DNA from 2 places in the Streptomyces sp. NPDC007808 genome. Region 1 is predicted to be linked to the other one. Evidence: riboswitches for the same ligand, from Rfam matches in the RefSeq annotation. Region 1 holds a riboswitch; the other holds the start of a gene.
What was found. A riboswitch is a leader RNA that binds a small molecule or an ion and turns the genes downstream of it on or off. The one in region 1 is predicted to bind S-adenosylmethionine.

Region 1 (9,954 bases):
CCAGCCGGCCGACCACGAAGAAGCTGACCGTCACGTTCGGCCCCAGGGCGGGCAAGTACGGCGTGGGCCAGCCCATCACGGCCGAGCTGAGCAGCCCCGTCAAGGACGGCAAGCAGCGGGCGATAGTCGAGAGCGCCCTCAAGGTCGACTCCATACCCGCGGTCAAGGGCGCCTGGCACTGGGTGGACGACAAGAAGCTGCACTACCGCCCGATGGAGTACTGGCCGACCCACGCCACCGTCCAGGCCCGCAGCAACCTGGAGGGCATCAAGATCAGCGACCGCCTCCGGGGCGGCGCGGCCAAGCCCCTGACCATCACCACCGGCGACCGGGTCGTCGCCGTCACGGACGCCTCGACGCACCAGATGACCGTCTACCGCAACGGCGAGGTCATCAGGCAGATCCCGGTCACCACGGGCAAGCCCGGCTACGACACCCGCAACGGCGTCAAGGTGGTCCTCGCCAAGGAAGGCACCGTTCGCATGACCAGCGCGAGCATCGGCGCCTCGGACTTCTACGACCTGACCGTCCACCACTCCGTCAGGGTCACCAACAGCGGCGAGTACGTCCACGCCGCCCCCTGGTCGACAGGCTCCCAGGGGTACGCCAACGTCAGCCACGGCTGCACGGGCATGAGCCCCGGCAACGCCGCGTGGTTCTACGACACCATCAGCGAGGGCGACATCGTCGAGGTCGTCAACTCGGGCGGCGACACCATGGCCCCCTTCGGCAACGGCTTCGGCGACTGGAACCTGCCGTGGAAGAAGTGGCGCACCGGTAGCGCCCTGGTGGGCGGCACGCCGGACGGCCCGAGCCCGGCGGAGCGCGCCAGGCTGAGGCCGCAGAACGTGTGAGCGCCCCCCCAGGGCGGCTTATCCGGCCCCTAGGCGCTCTGCAGCCTCTTCGTACGCAGCAGGGAGGCCAGCGCCCCCGCGAACTCCACCGGCTCCACAGGCAGCGTCACGGCCGCCTCGGCCCGGCTCCACGTGGCCAGCCACGCGTCCTGCGGCCGCCCGATCAGCAGCAGCACCGGCGGGGCGTTGAACACCTCGTCCTTGATCTGCCGGCAGAGTCCCATGCCCCCCATGGGCACCGCCTCGCCGTCCAGGACGCAGACGTCGATCCCGCCCTTGTCCAGCTCCTTGACGACGGCGGCCGCGGTCGCGCACTCCACGAACTCCACGACAGGGACATCCGGGGCGGGCCTGCGCCCCGTCGCCAACCTCACCTGCTCGCGGGTGTTGGAGTCGTCGCTGTAGACCAGCACCGTGGCGGTCGGCTGCATTGTTCCTCCGTGACGTCAGCGTCGTAAGGACAGGCCTGTTGCGCCGGATGCTACTCCCTTGAACACCACGTCAACACCGGTATGAACGGGGAAGACACTCCGAACGGCACCCCCCGGAGTGAGGGCGGGATAAGCGACCGACATAATGTCGGTCGTGGCGACAGCAACGACAGTAGACAAGGGTCACGCGCACCCGTCGGTCAACCGACCGAACCTCACCAGCGTCGGAACCATCATCTGGTTGAGTTCCGAGCTGATGTTCTTCGCGGCCCTCTTCGCGATGTACTTCACCCTGCGATCGGTGACCGGGCCCGACTTCTGGTCGGAGAAGGCCGACGCCCTGAACTTCCCCTTCTCGGCGGCGAACACCACGATCCTGGTGCTCTCCTCCCTCACCTGCCAGCTCGGCGTCTTCGCCGCCGAGCGCGGTGACGTGAAGAAGCTCCGGGGCTGGTTCATCGTCACCTTCGTCATGGGAGCGATCTTCATCGGCGGTCAGGTGTACGAGTACACCGAGCTGGTCAAGCACGAGGGCCTCTCGCTCTCGTCCGACCCGTACGGCTCGGTCTTCTACCTGACCACCGGCTTCCACGGCCTGCACGTGACGGGCGGCCTCATCGCCTTCCTGCTGGTCCTCGGCCGTACGTACGCGGCCCGGAGGTTCACGCACGAGCAGGCGACCGCCGCGATCGTCGTGTCCTACTACTGGCACTTCGTCGATGTCGTCTGGATCGGCCTCTTCGCCACGATCTACATGATCAAGTAGCCGGGCCCGATCCGGCGCGCGTTCCACAACGCACATACCAGAAGCATCGACGCAGAAGATCCTGACACCGGGGTAATCCGTGAAAAAGCTCTCCGCACGACGACGCCATCCGCTGGCGGCGGTCGTCGTCCTACTCCTCGCGCTGGCGTGCACGGGGGGGCTGTACGCCGTGTTCGCGCCCGCGGACAAGGCGCAGGCCGAGGAAACCGCCCAGTCCCTCACCATCGAAGAGGGCAAGAAGCTCTACGCCGTCGGCTGCGCCAGCTGCCACGGAACCGGCGGTCAGGGCACCTCCGACGGTCCGAGCCTGGTGGGCGTCGGCGCCGCGGCCGTCGACTTCCAGGTGGCGACGGGCCGTATGCCGGCCGCCACCTCCCAGGGCGCCCAGGTCCCGCGGAAGAAGAACATCTACTCGCAGGCCGAGATCGACCAGCTCGCGGCGTACATCGCCTCGCTGGGCGCCGGCCCGGCCGTCCCGACCGAGGAGCAGTACGGCCCCGAGGGAGCGGACATCGCCAAGGGCGGCGACCTCTTCCGCAACAACTGCGCCCAGTGCCACAACTTCACCGGTAAGGGCGGCGCGCTGACGCACGGCAAGTACGCGCCTTCGCTCGAGGGTGTCGACCCGAAGCACATCTACGAGGCCATGCAGACCGGCCCGCAGAACATGCCGTCGTTCCCCGACACCACGCTGTCGGAGCAGAACAAGAAGGACATCATCGCGTACCTGCACGCGGTCAACAGCGATGAGACGGAGAACCCCGGCGGCTTGGAGCTGGGCGGCCTCGGGCCGGTCAGCGAGGGTCTGTTCGGCTGGATCTTCGGCCTCGGCGGCCTGATCGCCGTCGCTGTGTGGGTCGCCGCTCGGACCGCAAAGGCCAAGAAGTCATGAGTAGCCAAGACATTCCAGAAGAGAACCTGCCGGCTGAGCAGGACGCCCACGTCGCGCTGGCGGACGAGAAGGACCCCTTCGCCGACCCTGGTCTGCCGCCGCACGAGCACCGGATCCAGGACATCGACGAGCGGGCCGCCAAGCGGTCCGAGCGTACGGTCGCCCTGCTGTTCACGCTGTCGATGCTGGCCACCGTCGGCTTCATCGCCTCGTTCGTGGCGATCCCCGTCGACAAGTCGGTCTTCATCTTCCCGCTGGGCCACATCAGCGCGCTGAACTTCGCGCTCGGTGTGACCCTCGGCCTCGCGCTGTTCTGCATCGGCGCGGGTGCGGTCCACTGGGCCCGCACCCTGATGTCCGACGTGGAGGTCGCGGACGAGCGGCACCCGATCCAGGCGTCGCCCGAGGTCAAGGCCAAGGTCATGGCCGACTTCAAGCAGGGCGCCAAGGAGTCCGCGCTGGGTCGCCGCAAGCTGATCCGCAACACCATGTTCGGTGCGCTGGCCCTGTTCCCGCTCTCCGGCGTCGTGCTGCTGCGTGACCTCGGCCCGCTGCCCGGCACCAAGCTGCGCCACACCATGTGGTCCAAGGGCAAGCTGCTCGTCAACATGAACACCAACGAGCCGCTGCGTCCCTCGGACGTCGCGGCCGGCTCCCTCACCTTCGCCAAGCCGGAGGGCCTGGAGGAGCACGACCACGGCTTCCAGAACGAGATCGCCAAGGCCGCCCTGATGATCGTCCGGCTCCAGCCCGACGACATCAAGGACAAGCGCGAGCTCGAATGGTCGCACGAGGGCATCGTCGCGTACTCGAAGATCTGCACCCACGTCGGTTGCCCGATCTCCCTGTACGAGCAGCAGACGCACCACGTGCTCTGCCCCTGCCACCAGTCCACCTTCGACCTCTCCGACGGTGCCCGAGTGATCTTCGGCCCGGCCGGTCACGCCCTGCCGCAGCTGCGCATCGGCGTGAACGACGAGGGCTACCTCGAGGCGCTCGGCGACTTCGAAGAGCCCGTCGGTCCTGCATTCTGGGAGCGCGGATGAGCACCACCGAGAAGACAGAGTCCCGCTCGCGCGGGAAGGCACCGGCCGGCGAGCGCGTCGCCGACTGGGCGGACGGCCGGCTCGGGATCTACTCCCTGGCCAAGGCCAACATGCGCAAGATCTTCCCCGACCACTGGTCGTTCATGTTGGGTGAGGTCTGCCTCTACAGCTTCATCATCATCATCCTCACGGGTGTGTACCTGACGCTGTTCTTCCACCCGTCGATGAACGAGGTGGAGTACCACGGCAGTTACGTCCCGCTCCAGGGACAGCTGATGAGTGAGGCGTTCAGCTCGACCCTGCACATCTCCTTCGACGTGCGCGGTGGTCTGCTCATCCGGCAGATCCACCACTGGGCGGCGATCATCTTCCTCGCCGGCATGTTCGTGCACATGATGCGCGTCTTCTTCACCGGCGCGTTCCGCAAGCCGCGTGAGATCAACTGGCTGTTCGGCTTCCTGCTGTTCGTCCTGGGCATGTTCACCGGTTTCACCGGTTACTCGCTCCCGGACGACCTGCTCTCCGGCACCGGTGTCCGCTTCACCCAGGGCGCCATCCTGTCCGTGCCGATCGTCGGTACGTACATCTCGATGTTCCTGTTCGGCGGCGAGTTCCCGGGCACCGACTTCGTGGCCCGCTTCTACTCGATCCACATCCTGCTGCTGCCGGGCATCATGCTCGGTCTGGTGGTCGGCCACCTGATCCTGGTCTTCTACCACAAGCACACGCAGTTCGCGGGTCCCGGCAAGAGCAACAAGAACGTCGTCGGCATGCCGCTGCTGCCGGTCTACATGGCCAAGGCCGGAGGCTTCTTCTTCCTGGTCTTCGGTGTCATCGCGCTCATCGCCGGCATCGCGTCCGTCAACCCGATCTGGGCCCTGGGCCCCTACCGGCCCGACTACGTGTCCACGGGCGCCCAGCCCGACTGGTACATGGGCTTCGCCGAGGGTCTCGTCCGCGCCATGCCGGGCTGGGAGATCAACTTCTGGGGTCACACGCTCGTCCTGGGCGTCTTCGTCCCGCTGGTGCTGTTCGGTCTCTTCCTCGCCGTGATCGCCCTCTACCCGTTCATCGAGTCCTGGGTCACCGGTGACAAGCGCGAGCACCACCTGCTCGACCGCCCGCGCAACGCCCCGACCCGTACGGCCTTCGGTGTCGCCTGGGTCACCGGGTACATGATCATGCTGATCGGTGGTGGCAACGACATCATCGCCACCCACTTCCACCTGTCGATCAACGCGGTCACCTGGTTCGTCCGCATCGGGTTCTTCGTCGGACCGGTCATCGCCTTCGTCGTCACCAAGCGGATCTGCCTCGGCCTGCAGCGCCGGGACAAGGACAAGGTGCTGCACGGTCGCGAGTCCGGCATCATCAAGCGCCTGCCGCACGGTGAGTTCATCGAGGTGCACGAGCCGCTCAGCCAGGACGCGCTGCACACCCTCACCGCGCACGAGCAGTACAAGCCGCTCGAAATCGGCCCGACGGTCGACGAGAACGGCGTCGAGCGCAAGGTGAAGGGCTCGGAGAAGCTGCGCGCCAAGCTCAGCGAGTCGTACTTCGGCGAGGACGGTCAGATTCCCAAGCCGACCGTCGAGGAGTACAAGGAGATCACGAGCGGCCACGGCCACCACTGATCGCTGCGCACGCCACGGCAGAAGGGCCCCGTCCGGTCTTCGGACGGGGCCCTTCTCCGTGTCCCGCGGCTGGATAGGGTGGACCTCGTCGAGACTCGTGTCCCGGGGGCCGGGACACCACAACTGACCCTGGAGCGGCTTATGAGCGCTGTGACCCCCGCTGGAGGCGACACCGCGGCGGGCCGTTCCTGGCCCGAGGTGCTGAGCGCGCTGCTCGGTGGACAGGACCTGAGCGCCGGCGACACGGCCTGGGCGATGGACCGCTTCATGAGCGGTGAGGCCTCGGACGCGCAGATCGCCGGATTCATGGTGGCGCTGCGGGCCAAGGGCGAGACGGTCGAGGAGGTCAACGGCCTCGTCGAGGCGATGTACGCCCACGCGCAGCCGCTGCACATCCCCGGCCCGGCCGTGGACATCGTCGGCACCGGCGGGGACCGGGCCAAGACGGTCAACATCTCGACCATGTCCGCCATCGTGATCGCGGGCGCCGGGGCGAAGGTCGTCAAGCACGGCAACCGGGCGTCGTCCTCGGCGAGCGGCTCGTCCGACGTGCTGGAGAAGCTCGGCATCAACCTGGACCTGGCGCCGGAGGGCGTGGCCAGGGTGGTGGAGGAGGCCGGGATCACCTTCTGCTTCGCGGCGAAGTTCCACCCCTCCATGCGGTTCGTCGGTGGCGTACGGCGGGACCTGGGCATCCCGACCTCGTTCAACCTGCTCGGCCCGCTGACCAACCCCGCCCGGGTCACCGCCTCCGCCGTCGGCTGCTTCGACACCCGGATGGCGGGGCTCATCGCCGGCGTTCTGGCCGAGCGCGGCTCGTCCGCGCTGGTCTTCCGCGGCGACGACGGCCTCGACGAGCTGACGACGACGGCCACGTCACGGGTGTGGGTGGTGCGCGACGGCAAGGTGACCGAGGAGGCGTTCGACCCGCGCGAGGTCGGTATCGAGCTGGTGCCCGTGGAGGCGCTGCGGGGCGCGGACGCGTCGTACAACGCGGAGGTCGCCCGCCGCCTCCTGGACGGCGAGCCCGGTCCGGTGCGGGACGCCGTCCTGCTCAACTCGGCCGCGGCGCTGGTGGCGTCGGAGCCGACGGACGCTCCGCTCGCCGAGCAGATCCGGCTCGGGATGGCGAGGGCGGCGGAGTCGATCGACTCCGGGGCGGCGAAGCGGACGCTGGAGCGCTGGGTGGCCGCCAGCAACGCGTAGCGGGGCTCGGGGGATGTCCCGCGATCCGGACACGGGTTGCGGGACATCGATCACTTCACGTACGTTCCTGTTCAGGTCATGAGTGACAGTCATGAGGCCCCGGCCGACTGTCCGGCAACCCTCCGTCCGTGGCGGGGTGCCCCGGGTGAAGACCAGGCCGCAGGCAGCGAGGTCTGCGGCAAGCGCGGACCCCTTCGATCAGCCAGGGGTCCTGGTCGTCGAGGAGCCTTCCGTGAGCAAGCGAATGCGATAGGGCCGCAGAGCCCCGCCTCCGCGTTCCTTTTTCGTTCCCTTTTCCTTCACCGCGTCGAGCCCTGCGGGTTCCGCGGCGAATCTCGTCTGCCTTCACGGGAGTTGCGCCATGTCCGTCTCCACCGTTGCCGCCGCCCAGTCCGTTTGTGCCCCGCTGCCTGTTCTCGGCAGGGATGTCACCGTCCCGCTCGTCACCGGCGGCGAGGTCACCTACGCGGCGCTCGACTACGCCGCCAGCGCGCCCGCCCTCCAGCGCGTCTGGGACGATGTCGCCGCCTACGCGCCGTACTACGGCAGCGTCCACCGGGGCGCCGGGTACCTCTCCCAGCTGTCCACCGACCTCTTCGAGAACGCCCGGCGCACGGTCGGCGAGTTCCTCGACTGCCGGGACACCGACCAGGTCGTGTTCACCCGGTCCACCACCGACTCGCTCAACCTCCTCGCCGCCGCCGTCCCCGCCGACTGCCAGGTGTTCGTCTTCGAGACCGAGCACCACGCCGCGCTGCTGCCCTGGCGCGGCGCCCTCGTCACCTACCTCGACGCGCCCCGCACTCCGCGCCAGGCCGTGGAGACCCTGGAGCGCGCCCTAGCCGACCGCGACCCGTACGGCCCGGCCCTGGTCTGCGTCACCGGCGCCTCGAACGTCACCGGTGAGCTGTGGCCGGTACGGGAGTTGGCGGCGGCGGCGCACGCGCACGGTGCCCGGATCGTGCTCGACGCCGCCCAACTCGCCCCGCACCACCCGGTGAGCGTGCGTGATCTGGACGTCGACTGGGTCGCCTTCTCCGGTCACAAGCTGTACGCGCCGTTCGGGTCCGGCGTCCTGGCCGGGCGCGCCGACTGGCTGCGCGAGGCCGAGCCGTACCTCGCGGGCGGCGGTGCCAGCCGCACGGTCACCCGGCGCGCGGACGGCGCAGTCGACGTGCAGTGGCACGACAGTGCCGCCCGGCACGAGGCCGGCTCCCCGAACGTCATCGGCGCCTACTCCATCGCCTCCGCCTGCAGGGCCCTCACCGAGGCCGGTTTCGACGAGCTGGTCGCCCGCGAGCGGTTCCTGATCGAGAAGGTCCGCGCGGGCCTCGCCGAGGTCCCGGAGGTCCGGGTCCTGTCCCTCTTCGGCGACGACGCCCCGCGCGTCGGCGTGATCTCCTTCGTGGTCGCCGGCTGGAACAGCTCGCACTTCGCCGCCGCGCTCTCCGCCGAGTACGGCATCGGGGTGCGGGACGGCCTGTTCTGCGCCCACCCTCTCGTCCGCACGCTGCTCGGCAGTGACCCGCAGACGCAGGGGGAGTGCGGCGCGCCCGAGGCGGCCCCGGGTGAGAAGTCCCTCAACGCCGTCCGCGTGAGCTTCGGCGCGGGTACGCCGGACGAGCACGTGGAGCGGTTCGTACGGGCCGTGAAGGAGCTCGTCGCGGACGGGGCGAAGTGGAACTACCGTACGGAGGACGGGCGTTGCGTGCCCGACACGTCGGCGTGAGCCTGCGGATCGGACGCCCTGGCGTGCGTGCCCGGCTCCGCGGACAGCATGCCGCGGCGGGCTCCACGCCCGGCACCTCCTGCGTGCCCTCGCCGGGCGTGCCCGCCGGGGCCGGCACCGGACGGCCGGGGAGCTCGGCACGCGGGGCCGCGCAGGTCGGCACCCTGCCGCGGGGCGTCCGGTGGGCCAGGGTGCCCTCGGCGGTGATCACCAGGCACTCTTCGGCCGGGAGTGCGGGGCCCGGGCGCCCCGGCTGCCGTCAGCTGTCCAGGCCGATGGCGAAGGCGGCCTCCAGGTCGTGCTGCGAGTAGGTGCGGAAGGCCACGTGCGTGTCCGTCCCCTCCACACCGGGGATCTTGCTGATCCGGCCGGGGATGACCTCGGCGAGGTCCTCGTGCTGCTTCACCCGCACCATGGCGATCAGGTCGTAGGTCCCGGTGACCGAGAAGACCTCGCTGACGTTCTCCAGCGCGGCGATCGACTCCGCGATCTCGGGAATCCGGTCCACGCTGGTCTTGATGAGGACGATCGCGGTGATCACGGCTGGTTCTCTCCCTCGGGGGCCGGAGCAGGGGCGGCACTCACTTTAGTCGTACGGCCGAATCGGGCCCACGCGTAACCGAACCCCACCCCGAACCCGACCAGGTGCGCCAGATACGCCACCCCGGGCCCCTGGTCCGCACGCCCCGCCGCCACCCACTGCAGGGCCGCCCAGAAGGGCAGCACGACCCACGCCGGGAAGCGCAGCGGCAGGAAGAGCAGGAAGGGCAGCAGGCTTGTGACGCGTGCCGCGGGGAAGAGGAACAGGAACGCGCCGAGGACCGCTGAGATCGCCCCGGACGCGCCGACCAGGGACTGCGTGGAGTCGTCGTTGGCGGCCGCGTAGCCCAGCAGGGCCAGGTAGCCGCAGCCGAGGTAGAAGAGCGTGAACTGGAGGCGGCCCATCCGTTCCTCCGCCATCACCCCGAAGACGTAGAGGAAGAGCATGTTGCCGAGCAGGTGCACCCAGCTTCCGTGGACGAACAGGGCCGTGGCGGGGGTGAGGGCGGCCCGGGGCGCGCCCTCGAAGAGCTCTGCGGGCACCACGCCCCAGCGGTGGAAGTAGGCCCGCTGCGCCGCGAGCAGCCCGTCGCCGACGCCGTACCCCGGATTCAGCCCCGCCGCCGGCCCGATCAGGAAGATCAGGCAGCACACGGTGATGAGCCCGTACGTCACCGGCGCCGGCGACCGCAGTACCGTTCGGCCGGCCCTGCCGAACCGAACTCCGAAACGCGCCACGCTCCAGTTGCCGATCATGAATACAGAGCATGACGTAACGGGACGCAGGCGCACAGACCGCCTCGCCGCCCGGGACGGACGGGCGGCGGGTACCCGCCAGGCCGTAGGGTTACGAGCC
Region 2 (9,954 bases), on a different contig from region 1:
ACCTCGACGCACTCGATCCCCTCACCGCGGACGCGGGCGGGGCCGGGCGACAACGAGGCGACGAAGCTCCGCGGAGACCGGGACCCGTCGGGGCCCTCGACGGTGACCAGCCCCTCCCCGAGCCCGATGACGACGACCACGACGGGCTGGGGCAGCACCCGCATGTCCAGCCCGGCGGCCGCGCGGTCGCGAAATCCGGCCATCCGGACGCCGTCGAGGGACGTGCCGGCGGGGAGGGCGACCTCCCAGCCGTGGTCGGTGCCGCGATGTACGGGGGCGGACCCCGGTTCCTGGCTGCGCATGCCACCAGCGTCCCCGACTCCGGCGGCCCTGTCTTGGACGAAAGTTCCGGGCGGACCGAGCGCAAAGAGGACAGGATCTGACCTCAATGGCTCCTAACGTGGTCCACGACCGCTGGAAGACACGTCCTTGGAGGCCGACGCCATGAGCGAGACCACCCCCGCCACCGCCACCGCCACCGCCACCGGTGAGCGCGCCGATCTGCTGGAGTCCCTGGCCAAGCACCGCGAGTTCCTGCGCCTGACCGCCCGTGATCTCACCGACGAGCAGGCCGGGCAGCGGACCACGGTCAGCGAGCTGTGCGTGGGCGGTCTCATCAAGCACGTCACGGTGGTGGAACAGAACTGGGTGGACTTCATCGAGCACGGCCCGTCGCCGAAGGCCGACTTCGACGCCATGACCGAGGAGGACTGGGCCCGGCGGGCCGACGAGTTCCGGATGCTGCCCGGCGAGACGCTGGCAGGCGTGCTGGCCGCGTACGACAAGGTGGCGCGCCGTACCGACGAGTTGGTGGCCACCCTGCCCGACCTCGACGTCTCCCACCCTCTGCCCAAGGCCCCCTGGTACGAGCCCGGTATCCGCTGGACGGCCCGCAGGGTGCTGCTGCACATCATCGCCGAGACGGCCCAGCACGCCGGACACGCCGACATCATCCGGGAGTCCCTGGACGGCGCGAAGAGCATGGGCTGACCATTGGCGGACGGCCCGGGGACTGGCACAGACTGGCACCCATGAACCACGCCCAGCTGACCGCCCTGGGCCGCGCCCTCCGCCTCCTCGGCGAGCACGGCGAGGCCCTCACCGCCACCACCCCGGACGCCAGGCTGCACGAGGTGAAGGCGGACCTGCGCCGCGCCCTCGACCTGCTCGACGAGAGCGTCGCCGGCGCCGCCCCCAGCACACGCTGCCCGGAGCACCCCACCGGCCCTGTCGACCCCGCCGCCCCCGACCTGTGCCTGCTGTGCGAGACCCGGCGCCGAGCCGCCCGCCGCTCCGAGTTCAACGGCCCCGCCCCCGCCGCACCCCGCACGTCCGAGCACCCCGTCCCCTCCCGCTACGGCGTCCGGGGTGACCGCCCCCAGCCCCAGCAGCGCTGGCTGCCGGAGCTGTGGAACGGGCAGGAGTGGCAGCTGTGCGGCACCCCGCGCCGGGACCGCCGGGAGGCCGAGCTCTATCTCGCCGCCCAGCGCCGGGGACCGCGTCCCGCGATGGCGTACCGGCTCGTGCACGAGTTCACGGACTACGAGGTGCTGCGTGTGTGGGGCACCCCGATGCGGGTCGACATCGAGCCGATGGGCAACCTGTAGGCGGCCTTCCGGCCAGGGCCTCGCCGCCGCGCCCGCCGGCGCCTCGGACCCGGCCGTCGGCCCGGGGGCGACCGGCTCCCCCGTCGGCCCCGGGACGACCGGCTCCCCCTGACGACGAACCCCTCGTCTCCCAGACGACCGCGGGGTGTCCGGGATCAGCTCAGCGTCTTGAGCGCCGCCGCGTCGTACGGCTTCAGCTCGTCGAGGCGGTCGCCGAGGACCTTCGCCGCCCACTCGGGGTCCTGGAGCAGGGCACGGCCGACGGCCACCAGGTCGAACTCCTCGCGCTCCAGGCGGTCCAGGAGGTCGTCGATGCCCTTGACCGCGGATCCCTCGCCCACGAAGGCCTGGATGAAGTCACCGTCCAGGCCGACCGAGCCGACCGTGATGACGGGCCTGCCGGTCAGCTTCTTCGTCCAGCCGGCCAGGTTGAGGTCGGAGCCGTCGAACTCCGGGATCCAGTAGCGGCGGGTGGAGGCGTGGAAGGCGTCGACACCGGCCGCGGCCAGCGGGGTGAGGATGGCCTCCAGTTCCTCGGGGGTCTCGGCGAGACGGGCGTCGTAGGCCTCCTGCTTCCACTGCGAATAGCGGAAGATGACGGGGAAGGAGGCGGAGACCTTCTCCCGCACGGCGGCCACGATCTCCGCCGCGAACTTCGTACGGGCCACCGGGTCGCCGCCGTACGGGTCCGTGCGGCGGTTGGTGCCCGCCCACAGGAACTGGTCGAGCAGGTAGCCGTGGGCGCCGTGGAGCTCGACACCGTCGAAGCCGATGCGCTCGGCGTCCGCGGCGGCCTGCGCGAAGGCGCCGATGACGTCGTCCAGATCGCTCCGGGTCATCACCTTGCCCGTGGGCTCGGTCGCGCCGATGCGCAGACCGGAGGGGCCGACGGCGGGGGCGTCCGCGAAAGGCGGCTGGCCCTGCTTGCGGACCATGCCGATGTGCCACAGCTGCGGGACGATCGTGCCGCCCGCCGCGTGCACCGCCTCGGCGACCTTCGCCCAGCCCGCGAGCTGCTCCTCACCGTGGAACCGCGGGACGCGGTCGCTCTGCCCTGCCGAGTCGTGACCGACGTACGTCCCCTCGGTCACGATCAGACCGACGCCGGCGGCGGCGCGGCGGGCGTAGTACGACACCACGTCCTCGCCGGGAACGCCGCCCGGCGAGAACATGCGCGTCATCGGGGCCATCGCGATGCGGTTCGGCACGGTCAGACCGTTGATCACGGCGGGCCGGGACAGGATCTGGGCCGCACGGGAGGCGGGGGTCTCGGTGACGGTCACGCGGGTCTCCTCGGGGGTGGGGTCTGCAAACCGGTAGGTATGTGCGCCTGCATTGTTGCAGCCTCTTAAGCAACTGATCGTACGGGCGCCGCATTCCCCGTCCCACCCCCTCCGGCCGTGACCCCGGACACGCCCGAGGGCGGCACCCCCTGTCTCCAGGGAGTGCCGCCCTCGGTAGGACGAGCCCGATCCGCGAGGGATCAGAAGTCCATGTCACCGCCCGGCATGCCGCCACCGGCGGGCGCGGCGGCCTTCTCCGGCTTGTCGGCGATGACGGCCTCGGTGGTGAGGAACAGCGCGGCGATGGAGGCGGCGTTCTGCAGCGCGGAACGGGTCACCTTCGCCGGGTCGATGATGCCCTCGGCGATCATGTCGACGTACTCACCGGTCGCGGCGTTCAGGCCGTGACCGACGGCGAGGTTGCGGACCTTCTCCACGACGACGCCGCCCTCAAGACCACCGTTGACGGCGATCTGCTTCAGCGGGGCCTCCAGCGCGAGCTTCACGGCGTTGGCGCCGGTCGCCTCGTCACCCTCCAGCTCCAGCTTCTCGAAGACCTGGGAGGCCTGCAGCAGGGCCACGCCACCACCGGCGACGATGCCCTCCTCGACGGCCGCCTTGGCGTTGCGCACGGCGTCCTCGATGCGGTGCTTGCGCTCCTTGAGCTCCACCTCGGTGGCGGCACCGGCCTTGATGACCGCGACGCCGCCGGCGAGCTTCGCCAGGCGCTCCTGCAGCTTCTCGCGGTCGTAGTCCGAGTCGCTGTTCTCGATCTCGGCGCGGATCTGGTTCACCCGGCCGTTGACCTGCTCGGAGGAGCCGGCACCGTCGACGATGGTGGTCTCGTCCTTGGTGATGACGACCTTGCGGGCCTTGCCCAGCAGGTCGAGCGTGGCGTTCTCCAGCTTGAGGCCGACCTCCTCGGAGATGACCTCGCCGCCCGTGAGGATGGCGATGTCGCCGAGCATGGCCTTGCGGCGGTCGCCGAAGCCCGGGGCCTTGACGGCGACGGACTTGAAGGTGCCGCGGATCTTGTTGACGACCAGGGTCGACAGGGCCTCGCCCTCGACGTCCTCGGCGATGATCAGCAGCGGCTTACCCGACTGCATGACCTTCTCAAGCAGCGGAAGCAGGTCCTTGACCGAGGAGATCTTGGAGTTGGCGATCAGGATGTACGGGTCGTCGAGGACGGCCTCCATACGCTCCATGTCGGTGGCGAAGTACGCCGAGATGTAGCCCTTGTCGAAGCGCATACCCTCGGTGAGCTCCAGCTCCAGACCGAAGGTCTGGGACTCCTCGACGGTGATGACGCCTTCCTTGCCGACCTTGTCCATGGCCTCGGCGATGAGCTCGCCGATCTGGGTGTCGGCGGCGGAGATGGAGGCCGTGGAGGCGATCTGCTCCTTGGTCTCGACATCCTTGGCCTGCTCCAGCAGGGCGGCGGAGACGGCCTCGACGGCCTTCTCGATACCGCGCTTGAGGGCCATCGGGTTGGCGCCGGCGGCTACGTTGCGCAGGCCTTCCTTGACCAGGGCCTGGGCGAGAACGGTCGCGGTGGTCGTACCGTCACCGGCGACGTCGTCCGTCTTCTTGGCGACTTCCTTGACCAGCTCGGCGCCGATCTTCTCGTACGGGTCCTCGAGCTCGATCTCCTTGGCGATGGACACACCATCGTTGGTGATCGTGGGGGCGCCCCACTTCTTCTCGAGGACGACGTTGCGACCCTTGGGGCCGAGCGTCACCTTCACGGCGTCCGCGAGCTGGTTCATGCCGCGCTCGAGGCCGCGCCGCGCCTCCTCGTCGAACGCGATGATCTTGGCCATGTGAAGTGGTCCCTCCAGGACTGGGGGTGATTCCTTCGGACCGCGCCCGCGCCCGCGACGGACGGCCTGCCTGCCTCGTGGTTCCTTGCCCCACCCGGCTTGCGGGCCTCACCGACCCGGTCCTTCGTTGTCACTCTCACCTTCAGAGTGCTAACGCCAATGATTAGCACTCGACCCAGGAGAGTGCAAGGCGCGCTCGCGAAGCGGGCGCTCATTGAGGGGCGGCGGTCGGGTGACGGACGGGTGCAAGCGGCTCTCGGTGTTCGGGCGGGGCGCACGCCCCGGCGCACACGGGCTTCGAGGGACCCCGGGCATGGCGAAGGGCCCGCACCCCGGGAGGTGCGGACCCTTCGAAGAACGTCGCTGCAGTGTCGACGCGTGCTTCAGCTGGTCGCCAGACGGACCATGTCCGCCTGCGGCCCCTTCTGGCCCTGCGAGATCTCGAAATCGACCCGCTGACCTTCCTCCAGGGTGCGGTACCCGTCCATCTGGATCGCGCTGTAGTGGACGAAAACATCCGCACCACCGTCGACCGCGATGAAGCCGTACCCCTTCTCCGCGTTGAACCACTTGACGGTGCCCTGAGCCATGCCTAACTCCCCTATTACTGGCCCTTGCACAGATCCACACTTCGCGGATCCGGGTCAGACCTCACCCCCCATCGGTCGGGGGCGTGCGCCGGAACGCGTCGACCGCGGCTGAATGTATCTGCCCAACTGCCGTCTGCAACAGGTCAATCGGACGAGAAATCCGGGCACGGCCGGTCGGGAATGTGGGGACAATTCCTCTGACTTCAGGTCAAGTCGGGCCCGGCAAACATGACAAAAGCCGCATAAAACCCACACAGTTTGGCTACTTCTTGTCGGGCATGCGGCAGAAATCCAGGGCTGTCGACTCAGGGATCGGCAGCGCGTTCCCCAACTGTACCTCGCTCAACCACACAGAATTGCCCCCTCCGCTTCTCTCACGGTGGGGGCAATTCGATGAACTCTCGGTAATTGGGGTTACCGAAGGTAATGATCGGTCATTCGGTCAGCCGTGTTCAGCCGCCGGCGACGGCCGGGATGATGGAAACGCCCGCTCCGTCCGGGGTGGCCGTCTCCAGCCCCTGCTCGAAGCGCACGTCGTCGTCGTTGACGTACACGTTGACGAACCGGCGCAGCTTGCCCTGGTCGTCGAGAACACGAGCGGCGATCCCGGTGTGGTTCTTCTCCAGGTCGGCGATGACCTCGCCGAGGTTCGTGCCCTCGGCAAAGACCTCGGCCCGACCGCCGGTGTAGGTGCGCAGGATGGTGGGGATGCGGACGGTCACGCTCATGCGAGGCCAGCCTCTCGGAAGGAGTCCAGGTTCGGGCGGATGGTGGCGGTGAGGCCGGTACCGGCCACCGCGTCGAGGGTCTTCAGGCCGTCGCCGGTGTTGAGGACGACGGTGGTCTTGGCGGGGTCGAGCAGACCGTTGTCGATCAGCTTCTTCGTGACGCCCACCGTCACCCCGCCAGCGGTCTCCGCGAAGATGCCCTCGGTCCGGGCGAGCACCTTGATCGCGTCGACGACCTGCTCGTCGGTCACGTCCTCCACCGCACCGCCCGTGCGGCGCGCGATGTCGAGGACGTACGGACCGTCGGCCGGGTTGCCGATCGCGAGGGACTTGGCGATGGTGTTCGGCTTCTGGGGGCGGACCACGTCGTGGCCGGCCTTGAAGGCGGCCGACACCGGCGAGCAGCCCTCCGCCTGCGCCCCGAAGATCTTGTACGGCCGGTCCTCGACCAGCCCGAGCTTGATCAGCTCCTGAAGACCCTTGTCGATCTTCGTGAGCTGCGAGCCGGACGCGATCGGCACCACGATCTGGTCGGGCAGCCGCCAGCCGAGCTGCTCGCAGATCTCGTACGCCAGGGTCTTGGAGCCCTCGGCGTAGTACGGCCGCAGGTTGACGTTGACGAAGCCCCAGCCCTCACCGGCCGGGTCGCCGATCAGCTCGGAGCAGAACCGGTTCACGTCGTCGTAGTTGCCCTCGATGCCGACGAGGTCACCGCCGTAGACGGCGGCCATGACGACCTTGCCCTGCTCCAGGTCGTGCGGGATGAACACGCACGAGCGGAAGCCGGCGCGCGCGGCGGCGGCGCCGACGGCACCGGCCAGGTTGCCGGTGGAGGAGCAGGAGAGCGTGGTGAAGCCGAAGGCGCGGGCCGCCTCCAGGGCCTGGGCGACGACACGGTCCTTGAAGGAGTGCGTCGGGTTGCCGGAGTCGTCCTTGACGAACAGCTTGCCGGCCTCGACACCGAGTTCGGCCGCGAGATTGTCGGCCTGGACGAGCTGGGTCCAGCCGGGGTTGATGTTCGGCTTGGTCGCCACGTCCGCCGGGACGGGCAGCAGGGGCGCGTAGCGCCAGATGTTCGCGGGTCCCGCCTCGATCCGCCTGCGGAGCTCCTCGGTTTCGTAGGCCGAGAAGTCGTACGCGATCTCCAGCGGGCCGAAACACTCCTCGCACGCGAAGACCGGTCCGAGGGGTACCCGGTGACCGCACTCGCGGCAGGACAGCGCCGCGGCGGGACCGAGGTCTACGGTGGATTCCGTGGTGCTTGCAACAGTCTGCACAGCCATGTGAGGCGAGGCCCTTTCTCCTCATCTTCCTCACGACGCACTTCGCCGTGAGACGGATTTGGCACCTTCCCAAGCCGGGAGCCTCGCGAAGTGGTCGCCAGTGACCTACGAGTACCGACTGGAGGGTTGCCGGGGCTTCATCGGGCCGTTTCCCTCTGCCCCTCTGGATGAGCTGTATGCGGTTGTGAACCGCGGCCGACCCTGGACATGCGATGGTCATCCGCGTTGTCCAAGACTGTAACCGACGGCCAGGACAGTTGAGATAGTCGTCCGAACCGCGAGACAACAGTGAGGAGCAGCCGACCGTGCTGGAAGAAGTCGAGCGCTGGCTGAGCACCCGCTCCTGGTCCGTGTCCGACCGCCCGCTGCACCACGTACTGGCCGCCAAGCAGCGTTCGGGCCAGTCGGTCTCCGTCGTGCTGCCGGCGCTCAACGAGGAGGAGACCGTCGGCGACATCGTCGCGATCATCCGACACGACCTGATACGGCAGATTCCGCTGGTCGACGAGATCGTCGTCGTCGACTCCGGGTCCACCGACCGCACCTCCGAGGTGGCCGCGGCGGCCGGCGCGACCGTGGTGCACCGGGACGAGATCCTGCCGCGCCTGCCGGCCGTGCCCGGCAAGGGCGAGGTCCTGTGGCGCTCCCTGCTCGTCACCCGTGGGGATGTCATCTGCTTCATCGACGCCGACCTGAAGGAGTTCTCCTCGGACTTCGTCTCCGGCATCGTGGGCCCGCTGCTCACCGAGCCGGGCGTCGACCTGGTCAAGGCGATGTACGACCGCCCCCTGGGCGCCGCGGCCGGACAGGGCGGCCGGGTCACCGAGCTGATGGCACGCCCGCTGCTGAACATGCACTGGCCGCAGCTGGCCGGTTTCGTGCAGCCGCTGGGCGGCGAGTACGCGGCCCGCCGCTCGCTGCTGGAGCAGCTGCCGTTCCCGGTCGGGTACGGCGTGGAGCTGGGCATGCTGGTCGACGCCCTGCACCTGGTGGGCCTGGACGCCCTGGCCCAGGTGGACGTGGGTGTGCGCAAGCACCGCCACCAGGACGGACAGGCCCTGGGCCGCATGTCCGCGGCGATCTACCGCACGGCCCAGCTGCGGCTGGCCCGCGGGCATCTCGTACGTCCCTGCCTGACCCAGTTCGAGCGCGGTGAGGACGGGTTCGAGCCGCGCACGTACTCCGTGGACACCGAGGAGCGGCCGCCCATGGTGGAGATCGCCGAGTACGCGGCGCGGCGGGTCGCGTAGGTGTCGCACACGGGCCGTATACAGGCCCGCCACTGAGTGGAACCGCACGTTTGAGCGTTTCCGTGCCGGGCTAGGTTGAGGCGTATGGCTTCCACGCAGGGTGCTGCAAAAGTGCTGGTCGCGTCGAACCGCGGCCCGGTTTCGTACACGGTGGCCGCGGACGGTTCGCTGAACGCCAAGCGCGGCGGCGGCGGGCTGGTCTCGGGGCTGTCCGCGATCGGCTCGGACGCGGACGCGCTGTGGGTGTGCTCCGCGCTCTCCGACGGCGACCGGGAGGCGGTCCGGCGCGGAGTCGCGGGGGCGGGCCGGGGCGGCGTGCGGATGCTCGACATCCCTGCCGAGGTGCACTCCGACGCGTACAACGGCATCGCGAACTCGGTGCTGTGGTTCGTGCACCACATGCTCTACCAGACGCCTCTGGAACCGGTCTTCGACGCGGAGTTCCGGCGCCGGTGGGCGTCGTACGAGACCTACAACCGGGCGTTCGCCGAGGCGCTGGCCGAGGAGGCGGCGCCGGGTGCCGCGGTGGTCGTGCAGGACTACCACCTGACCCTGGTGCCGGGCATGCTCCGCGAGCTGCGCCCGGACCTCAGGATCGGCCACTTCTCGCACACGCCCTGGGCACCGCCGGAGTACTTCCGGATGCTGCCGGACGACGTGGCCGGGCAGGTGCTGCGCGGCATGCTCGGCGCGGACCGGCTGGGCTTCCTCACCCGGCGGTGGGCGGACGCGTTCGAGGCGTGCTGCGACCGGTTCGCCGGAGGGCTCGGCGGCACCCGGGTCGGGGTGCACGGGCTGGGGGCGGACGCGGACTTCCTGAGGGCACGTTCCCGTGAGGCCGACGTCGTCGAGCGGATGACGGCGCTGAAGGGCGAGATCGGTGCGGCACCCGACGGGAGCGCCCGCCGGACGATCGTGCGGGTCGACCGGACCGAGCTGTCCAAGAACATCGCTCGGGGCCTGCTGGCGTACCGGCAGCTGCTCGACGACCACCCCGAGTGGCGCGAGCGGGTGACGCACGTGGCCTTCGCCTACCCCTCGCGGCAGGACCTGGCGGTGTACCGGGACTACACGGCCGAGGTGCAGCGGCTCGCCGAGGAGATCAACTCCCGGTACGGAACACCGGGTTGGACGCCGGTGGTGCTGCATGTCGAGGACGACTTCGCGCGCTCGCTGGCGGCGTACCGGCTGGCGGACGTGGCGCTGGTCAACCCCATCCGGGACGGCATGAACCTGGTCGCGAAGGAGGTGCCGGTCGTCTCCGACGAGGGATGCGCGCTGGTGCTGTCGCGGGAGGCCGGTGCCTTCGAGGAGCTGGGCGAGGACGCGATCGCCGTGAACCCGTACGACGTCGTCGGCACGGCGCGGGCCCTGCACGAGGCGCTGTCCA

Region 2: it holds a riboswitch for S-adenosylmethionine, as region 1 does, so the genes downstream of both, thrC (threonine synthase) here and ACFYNL_RS07055 (aminotransferase class V-fold PLP-dependent enzyme) in region 1, are expected to answer to the same signal.

Annotation. Positions count from the first base shown of each region.
Region 1 is NZ_JBIAEQ010000002.1:180,483-190,436, reverse strand. It holds gene ACFYNL_RS07090 (Ig-like domain-containing protein) at 1-854, shown strand, start outside; gene ACFYNL_RS07085 (hypothetical protein) at 884-1,285, opposite strand; gene ACFYNL_RS07080 (heme-copper oxidase subunit III) at 1,431-2,051, shown strand; gene ACFYNL_RS07075 (c-type cytochrome) at 2,131-2,943, shown strand; gene ACFYNL_RS07070 (Rieske 2Fe-2S domain-containing protein) at 2,940-3,989, shown strand; gene ACFYNL_RS07065 (cytochrome bc complex cytochrome b subunit) at 3,986-5,623, shown strand; gene trpD (anthranilate phosphoribosyltransferase) at 5,765-6,829, shown strand; SAM riboswitch class IV at 6,904-7,020, shown strand; gene ACFYNL_RS07055 (aminotransferase class V-fold PLP-dependent enzyme) at 7,191-8,558, shown strand; gene ACFYNL_RS07050 (Lrp/AsnC family transcriptional regulator) at 8,818-9,099, opposite strand; gene ACFYNL_RS07045 (rhomboid family intramembrane serine protease) at 9,096-9,854, opposite strand.
Region 2 is NZ_JBIAEQ010000007.1:151,395-161,348, reverse strand. It holds gene ACFYNL_RS26240 (helix-turn-helix domain-containing protein) at 1-302, opposite strand, end outside; gene ACFYNL_RS26235 (DinB family protein) at 445-990, shown strand; gene ACFYNL_RS26230 (hypothetical protein) at 1,032-1,607, shown strand; gene ACFYNL_RS26225 (NADH:flavin oxidoreductase) at 1,763-2,890, opposite strand; gene groL (chaperonin GroEL) at 3,091-4,713, opposite strand; gene ACFYNL_RS26215 (cold-shock protein) at 5,097-5,303, opposite strand; gene ACFYNL_RS26210 (MoaD/ThiS family protein) at 5,756-6,031, opposite strand; gene thrC (threonine synthase) at 6,028-7,314, opposite strand; SAM riboswitch class I at 7,333-7,488, opposite strand; gene ACFYNL_RS26200 (glucosyl-3-phosphoglycerate synthase) at 7,620-8,564, shown strand; gene ACFYNL_RS26195 (trehalose-6-phosphate synthase) at 8,649-9,954, shown strand, end outside.